One region of the Fictibacillus sp. S7 genome, then DNA from elsewhere that is predicted to be linked to it. Evidence: riboswitches for the same ligand, from Rfam matches in the RefSeq annotation. Region 1 holds a riboswitch; each other region holds the start of a gene.
The links. A riboswitch is a leader RNA that binds a small molecule or an ion and turns the genes downstream of it on or off. The one in region 1 is predicted to bind cobalamin.

Region 1 (4,990 bases):
CGGGCTCGTCCGTCGACAGGTGCACCTTGATCTGATGGTGCGGTGTGTATTCCATCTCTCCATGCTCGCCGACCACTTCGGCTAAAGTAAGGAGTTGTTTCGACGTAAACTTTTTATTTACCAGCCCGGGACTCACTCCAAATTCCAGAATGGATTCAATGCGGGATGGAATGATATCTTCTGCAGGCTCTTCCTCCTGCTTACCGGTCGCCAGAGCTAGCGCTTCATTCGCCAGCTGAAGAGCACTAGCTTGAGCTTCGACCTTTTCACTCACCGGCTCTTCGTCCGGCAGCGCCCATGGTTCATTTTCCTTGCGCAATCGTTCATGCGGGCGTAATCGCTGCTTTTCTGTATTCAGCGTGTATTTTCGCTGATAACCTCTTGGGGTAACGAGTTTGTTTTCATCATACAAAAAGGTTTGTGAGTTTCCGACGATGACCGTCGTCAGCATGCCAATGTCATGGTCGAGCATATCTCTCAGGTTTGAGATCACCACGCTCTCCCGGTCACGGTATGCACTTTTTACGAGACCGACCGGGGTCTCCGGCGAACGGTGCTGCAGGAGAATTTTTTGAGCTTCAACAATCTGTCTTGTGCGCCTTCCGCTTTTCGGGTTATAAAAGGCGATGACGAAATCCGCTTGTGCTGCGGCTTCGATCCGTTTTTCGATCAGCTTCCATGGCGTCAGGTGGTCGCTCAGACTGATCGTACACGCATCATGCATGACCGGAGCGCCGAGCAAGGAGGCACAGGAATTGATCGCCGAGATCCCCGGAATCACTTCCACTTCCACCCCGGTTGCTTCCTTCCAGCCTTTTTCCACGAGCACCTCGTACACGAGGCCGCTCATCCCATAAACGCCGGCATCCCCGCTTGAGATGACCGCCACCTTTTGCCCATCTTCCGCCATTTTTACAGCGGATTGAGCCCGGCTGACTTCTTCTGACATCCCGGTACTGATGATTTTCTGGTCGGTGATCAGGCCGCTGATGAGTTCCACATACGTTTTATAGCCGACAATACAGTCACTTTCCTGGATCGCCTGCTTTGCCCGTTCGGTAATGTGGTCATAGCTTCCAGGTCCGAATCCGATAATGAGCAGCTTTCCTTTCATGTTAAAAACCTCCTTTCAACAGTTCGGCCATCATATAGAGCCCGAGCCCTACGCTGTACACGCCGGTCACGGAACCCAGTACGATGTAAAATCCTTTCTTCATGCTCGCTTTCATAAAGCCCCAGGTGAACAAGAATGTTACACAGATGGTGGAAGCTAAAAGTCCGATTACGAACAGGACGAGCTGCATGGTGGCGCCTGTGACACTGCCAAGACCAGCCGCCTGGGTAACGGCTGCGATCTGGGTCGGGCTTTCCACTCCGATTCCATGGATAACGCCGATGATAAAGGCGCTGATGATACCAAATTTCGTTAGATCTGAAGTTTCTTTTTTTGAACCGGTCAGTTTTCGTATGTAATCCATGACAATCATTAATCGGCTTTTGTACTCATAGTCTTTCTTCCGCTGAAAGATAGACAGGATGATAATCAAGCCCAGAATAATCAGCGTTACACTGACGGCGAGCTCCAGATAGCTCTGCGCACCTTCTGGCAATTTCGCCCCAACATAGATGGACAAAAGCCCGATCAAAAAGACGATAGCTCCATGGCCGAGGGCATACATGACCCCCAGCGTCAGCTGTCTTTTTCGTCTACGTTCGCTTCCCACCATATCCGCGATCGCAGCGACATGATCACCATCCAATCCGTGGCGCATGCCGATAAAAATCGCCAGCACCGCAAAGGTCATTAATTCCATTACTTCATGGCCTCCTTTTCCTTCACTTTCTCAACGCCGGTTGTCCAGCCGTTTTCTGCCTCCATACAGAATCCTTCTTCGCCGTATTCATAGATCACATGCTGTTTCATCTTTTCACCTTTTCCCAAGTGATTAGTGACAAGTTTCCTTGCTGCCTCTTCATCCCGCACGCTGTACCATGTTCCTTCCGGATAGATGATCGCTACACAGGCGTCCTTGCACCGTCCGTTGCAGCGGGTCCGGGTCGTGTGCACCTGCTGGTCAAGCTTCAGCTTTTTAATTTCGTCGCGAATCGCCTGAGTCACTTCCTCTCCGCCTTTTCTCATACAGCTTGATCCGTTGCAGATGAGCACATGGCTCATTGTTCCGTTTAAGTTCCATGTCGTCATAACATCACTTCCTCTACTTTTTTCCACGCAAAAAAGGGCAGCCTCTCATGTCAGCCCCCTTTAAGAAATTCCGTTGATTAAACAACGTAAACGGAAGGTTGATTGACACGCGGCCACCCTGTAACTGCGAATGTAAACCATTTTACAAAATGGATTATATTGCAACATAGAAACGACGTCATCCTCCCTCCGAGAATTGTATGACTCATTTAAAAGCAGGTCTCCTGGCTCGCACATCACCTGAATCTGTCACCTTCCCAGCTCTTGGCCAGTGGCTATATCGACAGTCCATCAATGCTTACAGTAGCGGGGGCTGCACCGGATTTACACCGGTTTCCCTATTATCCCAAGGTTCACTTGAGCACTTTTAAATACCTATTCAGTTAAAAATCGTGTTGAACATAACCTACTATACTTTCAGAAAATGCACAATAGTCATTTTGTTGGAGATCCCTGCTTTTTTGTTTGAAAAGTTACTTTTTTAGTTCCTTCTGCCCCTGCCACCCCTGACAAAACTCCCATCTATTATTTGATTTCCAAGGATAATCTTGGTAGGCTTTAAAAAAAGAAACCGAAGGAGATGAAGAGCCAAATTGAAAAAACTCACACTCTCCCTTACGACAGGAACACTGCTCATTTCTTGTTTCATCCTGATGCTCTGCACCACGGCAAGCCACTCCATACTTAAGCCCACACCGTATAAAGAACGCATTTACTTTTCAGAACTGCTGTTAACCAAACAAATTCAACAAACCTATAACCAAATCAGCTATCTTTCAACTGCCCACCAAATCAAAAATATTCCCATTTTCAGGAGCGAGTTCAACGATATCGATTTTGGGAGTTTACGAGTGCTTGCCGCTAACATTCCTGACCCCAAAATCACAAAAGACATCTCCAACATCAACCAGCTCCAGCATTTAGTCAAAAATGATAACCAGCCGAGAGCAGTCGTCTATCTTTACCGCATCCTGAGCGATCTCGCCAACCAGGCTTCACTTTACGGATTCAGCTATACATACGGAGGAAAAGAGACCTATAAAATCAATGATTTTCTGGAACGGCATACGGGAAAGTAAGGACTGCTAAGGCAGTTCTTTTTTTAGTGTCAGCTGGATTACACCATACCCATGGAAGCTATTACCTGATTACGATTTCCTTTCCAATTCATACACCGTCTCATTTTATGTAACAAAGTCATTTAACGAAAAGGAAGCATTCCTTCTTATTGAAGAAATGCTCCCAACCTTATTTTGATTCGCTGCTTAGATGTTTTTATGTATGGTTTTTTCTTCAAATCAACATTTGAATGTTATCTCCCATCTTTATCATACCATATAAAGGAAAATAATATAAGACTGTTAATCGTTTATTTTTTCTATAAAATAATCAGAGCAAGGGTCTAAAAACCCTAAGAATCGTTAAGGTTAGGAGAGATGTGAATGAGTTCCTATGTGCTCAATTTTCGGGAAATCGAAAAAACCCAGCTTTTGCTCGTTGGAGGAAAAGGGTTAAATTTAGGGGAATTATCGAACATCCAAGAAATACAGGTACCAGAAGGATTTTGTGTTACCACAGAGGCCTTTCAAAAAGCTCTCGAACCAAACGAAGCGGTCCACACGCATTTGCAGCAACTCACAATGCTTCAAATAAACGACCGGGAAAAAATCAGTGAGATGAGTCAAAAGATCCGGCAAATCATCGAGGACGTCAAATTTCCTTCTGAGGTGATAACATCTGTCCATCGCTATCTGTCCGAGTTTGGTGAGGAACACGCGTATGCTGTACGTTCCAGCGCGACAGCTGAGGATCTCCCGCACGCCTCGTTTGCCGGGCAGCATGACACCTATTTAAATATCATTGGCAGTGATGCGATTCTGAAGCACATTCGTAAGTGCTGGTCCTCTCTGTATACGGACCGCGCCATTTTCTACCGGATGCAAAACGGATTCGATCACAGCCAGGTTTCTCTCTCTGTCATCGTGCAGCGAATGATTTTCCCGCAGGCTTCCGGCATTTTATTTACGGCCGATCCGGTAACATCCAATCGGAAGGTGCTTTCCATTGATGCCAGTTTTGGGTTAGGAGAAGCACTGGTCTCCGGCTTAGTATCTGCGGATAACTACAAGGTAAAAGAAGATAAGATTACGGATAAAATGATCGCAGCCAAGAAACTGGCCATCTATGCATTAGAAGAAGGCGGGACCGTTACACAACAAATAGATCCTCAGCATCAAACCCTTCAAACCCTTACAGATCAACAAATTTTACAACTCGCACACATTGGCAGACAAATAGAAGCTTATTTTTCATACCCGCAAGATATCGAATGGTGCCTGGCTGATGATACATTCTACATCGTACAAAGCCGCCCCATTACGACCCTATACCCCATCCCGGAAGAGGCTGATGATGAAAATCGCGTCTATATATCGGTCGGCCATCAGCAGATGATGACCGATGCCATCAAACCATTGGGATTATCGTTTTTCCTGTTAGTCACTCCCGCCCCGATGCGTAAAGCTGGCGGAAGGTTATTTGTTGATGTTACCCAACGGCTGGCTTCTCCTGGCAGTCAAAAAGGGTTCTTACAGGCCATGGGACAGCACGATCCGTTGTTAAAAGATGCGCTGATGAACGTCATCGAGCGAGAACATTTCATAAAATCGGTACCAGATGACGAAAATGCACAAGGTCAAAGAAAACCTGGTCCACCTGTTCCAGCACCAAACGAAAATGACCCGACCGTCGTTACGGAGCTGATCAAGAAAAGCCAAGCATCGATCG
Region 2 (4,990 bases), 270 kb from region 1:
GTACGTGGTCTTCAGCCCTGATTTCCAGGCGGTCATATGAAGATCCAGCAGCTCTTTTGCCTTGATCGTACTCTTCACATAAAAGTTAAAGGAAATCGATTGGTCCACATGCTTTTGCCTTGCCGCATTTTGTTTAATGCTGAAATGCTGATCCACTTCATACGCCGATTTATAATACCAGTTCGTCAGGGGTGTCAGGTCGGGAGCGGTAACCGGAATTTTAAAATCCTTTTTCTCTTCTGAGTACTCTTTTTTGAAAATGGGATCCACAGAAGCAGTTGAATTCGCGATCAGGCTTGTTGTCGCATTCGGTGCAACCGCCAGCAGCCAGGCGTTTCGGATACCCGAAGCCTGAACCTCTTCCTTGAGCTTCAGCCATTTTTCAGATTGGTAGCCTCTTTGCTCAAAATAAATCCCGGTCTCCCAGTCAGACTCTTCAAAAGCCGGGTAGGAGCCTTTTTCTTTTGCCAATTCATTGCTGGCTTTGATGGTCAGGTAATTGACTTTTTCATACAATTCATCATTATATTGAACCGCTTCTTCCGATTCCCAGCGGATACCTTCAAGAGCCAGAAGATGATGAAGGCCAAACGTGCCAAGTCCGATTGCCCGGTACTTTTGATTAGTGAGCACGGCCTGCTTGACTTCAATACGGTTTTCGTTCAGATCAATCACATTATCCAGCATCCGGACTTGAATCGGAATAAGGCGTTCAAGTACATCCGCCTTTACAGCCCTGGCAAGAGAAATGGAGCTTAAGTTACAAGTTACATAATCACCGGGCCGTTTGGTGATAATTATCTTTCCATCCTCGGTAATCTCTTCTTCCACGGTTGTGGCTGACCCGTTTTGCGCAATTTCGGTACACAGATTGCTGCAGTAAATCATCCCTTCGTGCTTATTTGGATTGGCACGATTCACCGTGTCCCGGTAGAACATGTAAGGCACACCTGTTTCGAGCTGGCTTCTCATAATGCGTTTGAAAATCTCGATTGCCGGCACAACATCATAGCCGCCGGACCCCTTTTCACCAAAATATCCCTGATCTGCAGCGCGGACACATTCCTGGTACTTTTGACGGAAGCTTCCTTCTCCAGGCACTTCATCATAATAGTCATCCAGTTCATAACCCATTATCTTTTTGACCATGTAGGGATCAAACAGATACCAGTCATCCCGAGCTTCTGTTTTTTCCATAAACAAATCCGGGATGCAAAGGCCGAGAAACAAATCATGCACCCTTTGCCGTTCGTCCCCATTGTTCAGCTTGGCATCAAGGAATGAAAACAAATCCTTGCCAAACACATTATAGTAAATGGCAATTGCTCCCTTTCGCTGGCCCAGCTGGTCTACACTGACGGCGGTCTGGTTCAGCAATTTCGCCCATGGAATGATTCCGGAGGAATTTCCTTTGAATCCTTTGATCTCGGAGCCGAGACTTCTGATTTTACCGAGATATACGGCAATCCCCCCGCCCCCTTTGGAAAGAGTGGCTGCATCGGTTGTAGAATCATAGATTCCACGCAAGCTGTCCTCCATCGTATCAATGAAGCAGCTGGACAGCTGTCCATAGCTTTTTCCTGCGTTCGCCAATGTCGGTGTGGCAACGGTCATGTAAAGGTTCGACATCGCCCAGTATGCTTCTTTCACCAGGCCGAGACGCTTTTCTTCAGGCTCCCTGGAGAGCAGTGTCATCGCAACGATCATAAACCGCTCCTGTGGAAGCTCGTACACGCCGCCTTCATGTGAATGAGCCAAATAACGGTCTGCCAGGGTCCGAATGCCGATATAGGTAAACTTATGATCCTGATCCGGATTAATTACGCTCTCAAGCTCGTTGATTTCGGCGCTGGAATACATTCGCAGGAGGCTGCTGTCGTAAATCCCCATTCCGGTCAACTGCTCAATTAGTTCATACAGTGACCCATAAGGTTGTCCGGATTCATTGTTTCTGTTCTTTGCTGCCTCCCGGTACAGCTTTTTCAGGTGGATTCTTGCTGCTACATAGGTCCAGTCTGGCTCTTCCATGGAAATATTCTCAAGGGCATAAAGAACCCCCATGTTCAGCATCTTTTGTGTGGATTCCTCCTGATGGGCAAAATAGGTGACTTTTTCTATGTATTCATTTCTGTGCCTCAGCTGGGGAAATTCCTCTAAAATCTCCTGGAGTTCACCAATTATCTGCTGGACTCTTGAAATATCTGTAGCCATTTATAGCTCTCCTCTCTTTTCAAACAAAAATAAAAGGCCCATCCATTGGATGAGCCCAAAAACGACACGTAGTATGTAAAAAACAAAAAGCAGATTGGTGCCGCTTTTGTTTCTCACTCCCCGAAGAATCAAAACCGTGAAACAAATGGCAGGTCTACTGGCTACTGCTTCATCCTACTCCGGACCTTCCCATGTAAAAGCCACAGCTTTGTGCGCGTTCTTTACACAGTGGATCTCCGTTTCGTCCACATGACAGTTGCGGGGACAGCTCCGGACTTGCACCGGATTCCCTATTAAGTCTTTAACAGACACCTATTGTTTCATAATACTATATTTAGTTCCTTAAATCCTACTTTCACACTAAATATAGTAATTGTCAATACCTTTTCTTTATTTATTGTTATCCCAGATGGTACGTGCACAATATTTTATAATATCCCTTCGCCGGATAATGCCGATGAAATGGCCGTCATCATCCGTTACAGGTATAAAATTTTGGTCGGTTGCAAGCGTGATTAAATCTTCCATATTTGAATTAATGGAAACCGAAATATTATTCACCCGCTGCGGTACATCCTTTAACTTTGTTTTCACTACGTCATGGAAACCAAGATCAAAAGCCTCTTTCAGTTTCCACAGCAAATCCCCCTCTGTCAAAGTCCCGACATATTGTCCCTCCTCAGAAACGAGGGGAACAGACGTATATTTGTGATACGAAAGCTTTTCCAAAGCCTGCCTAATGGTCGATTCAGGATTCAAATATTTTACCTCATCTTTAGGCAATAGATAAAAAGCGATGTTCATGCTGTGATCTCCTTTAACCCTTAATTGCAGCTGTTCATTATATACTATAGCAAAAAGGATGGTCTTCTTTCACACAAAAAAAGCCCTGAGAAGGACTCTTATGCTTTATTTTTATTCCCACACTAAGAAGGTGTTAAACTTTTTTACCCGGTTCTATGACAGCATCCTGTTGATAGAGCCAGCTTTTATACTCTTCTTCAAGTTCGGATAATGGCGATTCCAGCTCCTTGCTGATCCCGGCCTTTTTAAGCATCTGAATCAAAAATTTTTTTCTTTCTTCAATCGCTTTCCGCAATATCCCGCCCATCTGAAACCTCCCGATAAAGCGTTTTCATAATCTAGTATACGTAGCTGCCGAATAAAAAGTTTCAGCGTCTGTCACGCTTAACTAAATTTATTGGCAGCTGTACCCTTTTATGACATGAGATAGGCAGAACAAGGAAATGATCTGTTACTTAGGCAAATCTTTATTGATTTCTCTTCGAACATGTCCGATTTCAGGAAGGATGAGTTTCTTCATGGCCAAAGATACCGCGCCGGATGATCCAGGCATTGCAAAAACAGCGGTGGAATCAATGACGCCTGCAACGGCTCTGCTCATAATTGCCGCAGAACCAATGTCTTCTGTATAACTCAGCATGCGAAATAACTCTCCATATCCCGGTATTTCCTTCGTAAACAGGGGCTCCAGCGTTTCGATGGTTACGTCCCGTTTGGCAATTCCAGTTCCCCCGTTGATCAGAATAACCTCTACGTCTTCTGCCTGGCAGCCTTCAAGAACAGCGGACCGAATTTCATCTACTTCGTCTTTTACAATCGCATACTGCGAAACGCTGTGTCCATTTTGAACGAGTTGATCTGTTATTAAGATGCCGCTTTTATCGGTTTCCTCAGTCCTTGTGTCACTCACTGTAATCACTTTGCAGCTTACTGATGAAGGTGATTCTTTTTTATGTTCTTCAACACTCATTTCATATCCCCTTTCCGCCATTCTACTTCTTTTTTCTTTTAATCAGCCATACCGCAATGGCAATGACGATGACGACAATAACGATAAATAACGGGGCAGATGAATTGGTTTTGCTTTCTGCTTTCTCTGCTTTTTGTTCTGATTTTTCCTTTTGTTTGGTTGCTGGCGCTTTTTCAGTGTTTTTTTCTGGTTCTTTTTTCGCTTCTTTCTTTTCTTCCGGTTGATCTACGGTAAAAGTAAATCCCTTTTCAATCACATGTCCATCGGCACCAATGATTTTATAATCCACGTTATATTTTCCGTTTTCAAACGGATCCGGTGAAGTGCCCGTCAAAACCCTGTCGTTTACAGCTGTTTTAATATCTACCGGTTTACCATCTCTAGTTACTTTCATGGTGCTTAAATTTTCGATTTTAGTTTCAAACGTTAAAGTGATCTTATTGAGATCTTCTTGGACTACATCGCCCTCTTTCGGATCAGAGGATTCCAGACCGGTGTGTGCAGAGACACTGGAAGCAGTTGAGAAAAAGAAAATTGCTGCCAGCAGCCATATGTATTTTTGCATGTGAACTCTCCTTTTGTGTGCTTGTCATACCTTATATACTGTACAGTAAATCCAAAAAAAAGACCACTCAGATCCAGTAATCTGAGTGGTCTTATCGGACTTATGCCTGATTAGGGCTTAGCAAAACGAGCATGCACAACCTATGATTATTAACAAAATGAACAACACCACAAGAAGAGCGAATCCATTTCCACATCCGTGTCCAAATGACATTTTGTTACCTCCTCTTTCGAGATATTTATTTAATGATCTACATCCATAACATATGATGCGGCCGGGCTATGTGAAACAGTACAAGAGTCTATTTTTTAAAAACAAATCCATGGAATTCCTGATCTGTTTTTAGCGCCCTTTTTTGATGCTTATCCGCATTTGTCCATACATAAATGACAAGACTCCATATACTGTAAGGGAAATGTTGGAGTTTATAAAAAAGGAGG
Region 3 (4,990 bases), 500 kb from region 1:
TGAAATTCGGGTTTGATATTGACGATACGTTGATTAATTTGAGAGGCTATGCCTTTACGATCTATAATAAAAAATTAAACAAAAACCTGGCGATGGATATTTTCGAAGCATTGAAAACGGTTGAAATCCATGAACCGTTCGGTCTGACGAATGCCGAAGGAAAAGAGATGTGGAACACTTTACGCGAAGAAATCTATTTCTCTGATTGCCCACCATACCCTGATGCGGTGGAAACCTTGCAGGAGTTGAAAGAACAGGGTCATGAAATTTATTACATCACGGCTCGTCCGGGAGAACACGGTGAACGGACGATGAATTGGATGAAGAAGCAGGGATTTCCTGTTGATGGCGATAAATTTTATTGCGGAATGAAGGATCATGAAAAAGTAAAAATCATTGAAGAGCTTGGCTTAGATTTTTATTTTGACGATAAACCAGGCGTGCTCGATACCTTATCATCAGGCTCTTTAAGAGTCGTGGTCAGGGACCAGTCGTACAACCGGCATTTTCAAGGGGAACGACTCTCGCATTGGAAAGAGATGAAGACGTTTCTTTCTTCAAAATAACAAAAATAACTGCGGCAATAAGCCCCTGTATATCAGAGGGCTTTTTTTTATTTTTCAAGAAACATTGACAAAACCATTGGATATACATATCATATAAGCAAATGTTGCGCTAAGGAAAAAAATAAGGGTGGAGGAAAAAGAAGTGGATGAGACTAACTATATCACTCTTTTTGAAGGGAAGAACGGCGACTTCATACAAATCACCTCCATGGATATCGAAGGTGTGATGAGAAGACGGCTGCTGGATCTTGGATTTGTACCAGGAGCAGTAGTGGAGGTTGTACGAAAGAGCCCGCTGGGCGATCCCATTGCTTTTCGTGTCAGCCAGACAACCATTGCCCTGAGAAGGGAAGAAAGTTCGAAGATTCAAGGGGAGTTGATGAATCGTGACTGAAACGTACCGGATCGCACTGGCCGGAAACCCAAACACGGGAAAAAGTACATTGTTCAATGCATTGACCGGATTAAAACAGCATACGGGGAACTGGGCTGGAAAAACCGTTTCACTTGCTGAAGGAACATTAAGCCATAAGGGGAAAGACTACCGGCTGATTGATTTGCCTGGAACGTATTCCATCTTCTCGAACTCCCGGGATGAGGAAGTGGCAAGAAATTATATTGTATTTGAAAAACCGGATGTGACACTTGTCGTGGTGGATGCAACCTCTCTGGAACGGAACCTGAACCTTGCTCTGCAAATACTGGAAATGACTCAAAATGTAATTATTTGCATTAATTTGATGGATGAGGCAGAAAAGAGAGGCATCTCGATCAATGAACGATTACTGACCCGCCGTCTTGGTGTTCCTGTCATAAAAATTTCAGCCCGGAACAAAGCGGGATTTCCCATGTTGCTCGACACCATCGAGCGCCTGGCAGAGGGCAAACTTGTATGCGAACCCGCGCGGATGACATACGACGAAGACATTGAAACAAAGATCGCTTCATTGGAGCCCCTTGTGGCTGATCTGGTGGAAGATCGCATCTCTTCCCGCTGGGTGGCTTTGCGCTTGTTGGATGGGGATGAATCTCTGCTGGATGAGTTGAAATCAAGGCTGAAGGTAAAGGAGGGATCGTCATGAATACAGAACTGGCAAGTTCAGGTTCTAGAGGAGATTTGAATGCTCTCTATGAAAAGGCACAGCAGCTTACATCACCAGATCTTCGTGATAAAATTGTGGGCAGCCTTTATCAGGAAAGCAAGCGGCTTTGCGAGGCGGGTGTTCATCATTCAAACACCAAACGTGATCGGCGAACGGAGAAACTGGATGCTGTTTTCACCTCTCCCATTTGGGGCTTTCCAATCATGATGGTCATGCTAGGCATTGTTTTTTATCTTACAATCGCCGGCGCCAACGTTCCATCTGACATGATTGCCCGGTTTTTCGGATGGCTCGAAAACTACATTACAGCCTTTTTCCAGTGGATGAGTGCTCCGGATTGGCTATATGGTGTTCTCGTTTTGGGTCTTTATCGCGGCACCACCTGGGTCGTAAGTGTGATGCTGCCGCCGATGGCAATCTTTTTTCCAACGTTCGCTTTGCTTGAAAACTATGGATATTTACCGAGAGTAGCGTTCAATATGGACCGCATCTTCAAAAAAGTGGGCGCACACGGCAAGCAGTCCCTGACGATGGCGATGGGGTTTGGCTGCAATGCTGCAGCAATGATGTCTTCGCGGATTATTGAATCACCGAGAGAGAGGATGCTTGCCATCCTAACCAACAATTTTGTACCATGCAACGGCCGTTGGGGAACACTGATTGTGCTGGCTTCCCTCTTTATGGCGGCAGGATATACAGGTGGAGCCAAGTCCCTTGTTACAACGTCGGTCATTGTTGGCATTGTGTTGTTTGGGATTCTTGTTACCTTTTTGGTCTCCTGGGTATTATCAAAGACGGTTCTCAAAGGGGTGCCTACCCACTACACACTCGAGCTTCCTGCATATAGAAGGCCAAAATTTTGGGAAACGGTCATCCGTTCATCACTTGAGCGTTCATGGGCGGTACTTCTAAGGGCTGTTAAGGTCGCTGCGCCAGCAGGTATACTGACTTGGGTGCTGGCTAATGTTACGGCTGGCGACACAAGCGTTCTTATGCATATCGTCAATTTCCTGGATCCTTTTGGACAGATGCTGGGGCTCGACGGCTATATTCTGATGGCATTCCTGATCGGGCTGCCAGCAAATGAAATTGTCCTTCCCATTTTGATTATGGGATATCTTTCTACAGGGGCACTGACAGAGGTTGATAACCTGGGAGATTTGAAACAAATTTTCGTAGACCAGGGGTGGACGTGGCTCACAGCATTGAATACGATGCTGTTTTCATTGCTTCATTTTCCATGCGGAACGACTCTGGTCAACATTTATAAAGAAACAAAAAGCATAAAATGGGCATTTTTGGCTTTTCTCATTCCAACCATGATCGCCATTTTCGTAACATTCGTTATTGCACAAAGTGTGAGAATGCTGGGATGATATAAAAACCAGGACCGTATGACCGGTTCTGGTTTTTCCTATATCAAATTCTTTAAAGAATTGTTATGATAAAAAAACAATTACATAAAATTTATGAGTGCTCAAGACCAAAAAGGTTGAGAGATAATAGGGAATCCAGTGTAATTCTGGAGCAGCCCACGCTACTGTAAAACCAGTTAAACCGGTAAGCCAGGAGACCTGCTTATAAATCTTGATTTCTGTGTCTTCGGTGGGAAGAAAGGGATAGTGTACGTTAGATCAAAACCTTGGCGCCTGCAGTCAAGGTTTTTTGTTAAATTGGAAGGGAGAGAAAAGGATGAAAAACCATTGGAAAAATGCCCGTATTCCGGCAATCGATGAAAAGATGGGAAGTGCTGCACAGACCTACATTCATTCATTAACAAAACCGGTTGGCAGTCTTGGAAGGTTGGAAGCTTTGGCGGTGAGTCTTGCCTCTATGACGAAAGAACGTTTTCCAATTGTATTTCCGCCGGGTGTTCTGATTTTTGCTGCTGACCATGGCATCGTTTCAGAAGGAGTGTCAGCCTATCCCCAGGAAGTAACGAGCCAGATGGTGCGTAACTTTTTGAATGGCGGAGCTGCAATCAACGTGTTCAGCAAACAAATCGGTGCCAAGTTGAACATCGTGGACATTGGAATAGCCGCTGATATTGACAGCCAGACCCTGATTTCCCGAAAAGTACGTTATGGCACGGCCAATTTCCTTGTGGAAGATGCAATGACCCGGGAGGACGCCGAGCAGGCTGTGGATGCGGGGTATCAGACGGCAAACGAAATGATAAAAAGTGGAGTAAAGTGTCTTATTCCAGGTGAAATGGGGATTGGCAATACGACGGCGAGCAGTGCCGTAGTCGCGGTGGTGAGCGGTGAAAAAGTCGGAACACTGGTTGGGACAGGAACCGGCATAAAAAAAGAGAAGCTGCAGGTCAAAAAAGAGGTCATTCAAAAGGCGCTGGAGCTGAGGAAACCGAATGCGGATGATCCGGTTGATATTTTATCCAAAGTGGGAGGGCTGGAGATTGCCGGAATGGCTGGAGCCATGCTGGCAGCATCCTCAAGCAGAATTCCCATTTTGGTGGATGGCTTTATCGCGAGTACGGCTGCCTTAATCGCAAAGATGATCTGCAGCCGTTCTGCTGATTATATGATCATGGGTCATCGCTCGGTTGAACCCGGCCATACGATGTTGATAAAGCTGCTTGAAAAGGAACCGATTCTGGATTTAGGCATGAGGCTGGGTGAAGGGAGCGGTGCGGCGGTTGCCTTTCCCATTCTTTTGTCTTCCTCACTTATGATCAACGAAATGGCGACATTTGAGACCGCTCAAATATCCGCCAAGAGCCAGGAAGGAGAAACACGCCTTGTTTACAAATGATGAAAAAGAAGCTGTCTATAAAGTCATTGCTGCTCGAAGGGATGTCCGGAGTTTTTTGCCGGACCCTGTTCCGGATGAAGCCGTTTATTCTATATTACAAGCAGCCCATCAAGCTCCGTCTGTTGGTTTCATGCAGCCATGGAATTTTATTCTGGTCACCTCCGAAGAAGTAAAGAATCGTTTGGCATGGGCCGCCGACAAGGAAAGAAGAGCCCTCGCCATACATTACGAAGACGATTCGCGGTCATCCATGTTTATGAATCTGAAAATAGAAGGAATAAAAGAAGCACCTTTAACGATTTGTGTAACTTGTGATCCTACGCGGGGCGGCTCTCATGTTCTGGGCAGAAATTCAATTCCTGAAACCGATAGGATGTCCACGGCTTGTGCTATCCAGAATATGTGGCTGGCATCCTGTGCAGAAGGATTGGCCATGGGCTGGGTCAGCTTTTACAAGAAGGCAGATATCCGTGATATTTTACATATTCCACCCCACATTGAGCCAGTGGCGCTCCTTTCCCTGGGATATACGGAAGATTATCCGCAGAA

Region 2: it holds a riboswitch for cobalamin, as region 1 does, so the genes downstream of both, DMO16_RS07755 (ribonucleoside-diphosphate reductase subunit alpha) here and DMO16_RS09260 ((2Fe-2S) ferredoxin domain-containing protein) in region 1, are expected to answer to the same signal.
Region 3: it holds a riboswitch for cobalamin, as region 1 does, so the genes downstream of both, cobT (nicotinate-nucleotide--dimethylbenzimidazole phosphoribosyltransferase) here and DMO16_RS09260 ((2Fe-2S) ferredoxin domain-containing protein) in region 1, are expected to answer to the same signal.

The regions. Positions count from the first base shown of each region.
Region 1 covers NZ_QJKL01000001.1:1,802,332-1,807,321, forward strand. The annotation lists gene cobJ (precorrin-3B C(17)-methyltransferase) at 1-1,114, opposite strand, end outside; gene DMO16_RS09255 (cytochrome c biogenesis protein CcdA) at 1,116-1,814, opposite strand; gene DMO16_RS09260 ((2Fe-2S) ferredoxin domain-containing protein) at 1,814-2,203, opposite strand; cobalamin riboswitch at 2,401-2,587, opposite strand; gene DMO16_RS09265 (hypothetical protein) at 2,797-3,282, shown strand; gene ppsA (phosphoenolpyruvate synthase) at 3,646-4,990, shown strand, end outside.
Region 2 covers NZ_QJKL01000001.1:1,529,560-1,534,549, forward strand. The annotation lists gene DMO16_RS07755 (ribonucleoside-diphosphate reductase subunit alpha) at 1-2,211, opposite strand, end outside; cobalamin riboswitch at 2,342-2,542, opposite strand; gene DMO16_RS07760 (CBS domain-containing protein) at 2,602-3,015, opposite strand; gene DMO16_RS24170 (hypothetical protein) at 3,149-3,322, opposite strand; gene DMO16_RS07765 (MogA/MoaB family molybdenum cofactor biosynthesis protein) at 3,467-3,985, opposite strand; gene DMO16_RS07770 (copper resistance CopC family protein) at 4,008-4,550, opposite strand; gene DMO16_RS07775 (YjcZ family sporulation protein) at 4,668-4,763, opposite strand.
Region 3 covers NZ_QJKL01000001.1:2,304,120-2,309,109, reverse strand. The annotation lists gene DMO16_RS11825 (5' nucleotidase, NT5C type) at 1-566, shown strand, start outside; gene DMO16_RS11820 (FeoA family protein) at 694-960, shown strand; gene DMO16_RS11815 (FeoB small GTPase domain-containing protein) at 953-1,648, shown strand; gene DMO16_RS11810 (nucleoside recognition domain-containing protein) at 1,645-3,045, shown strand; cobalamin riboswitch at 3,124-3,265, shown strand; gene cobT (nicotinate-nucleotide--dimethylbenzimidazole phosphoribosyltransferase) at 3,362-4,441, shown strand; gene bluB (5,6-dimethylbenzimidazole synthase) at 4,428-4,990, shown strand, end outside.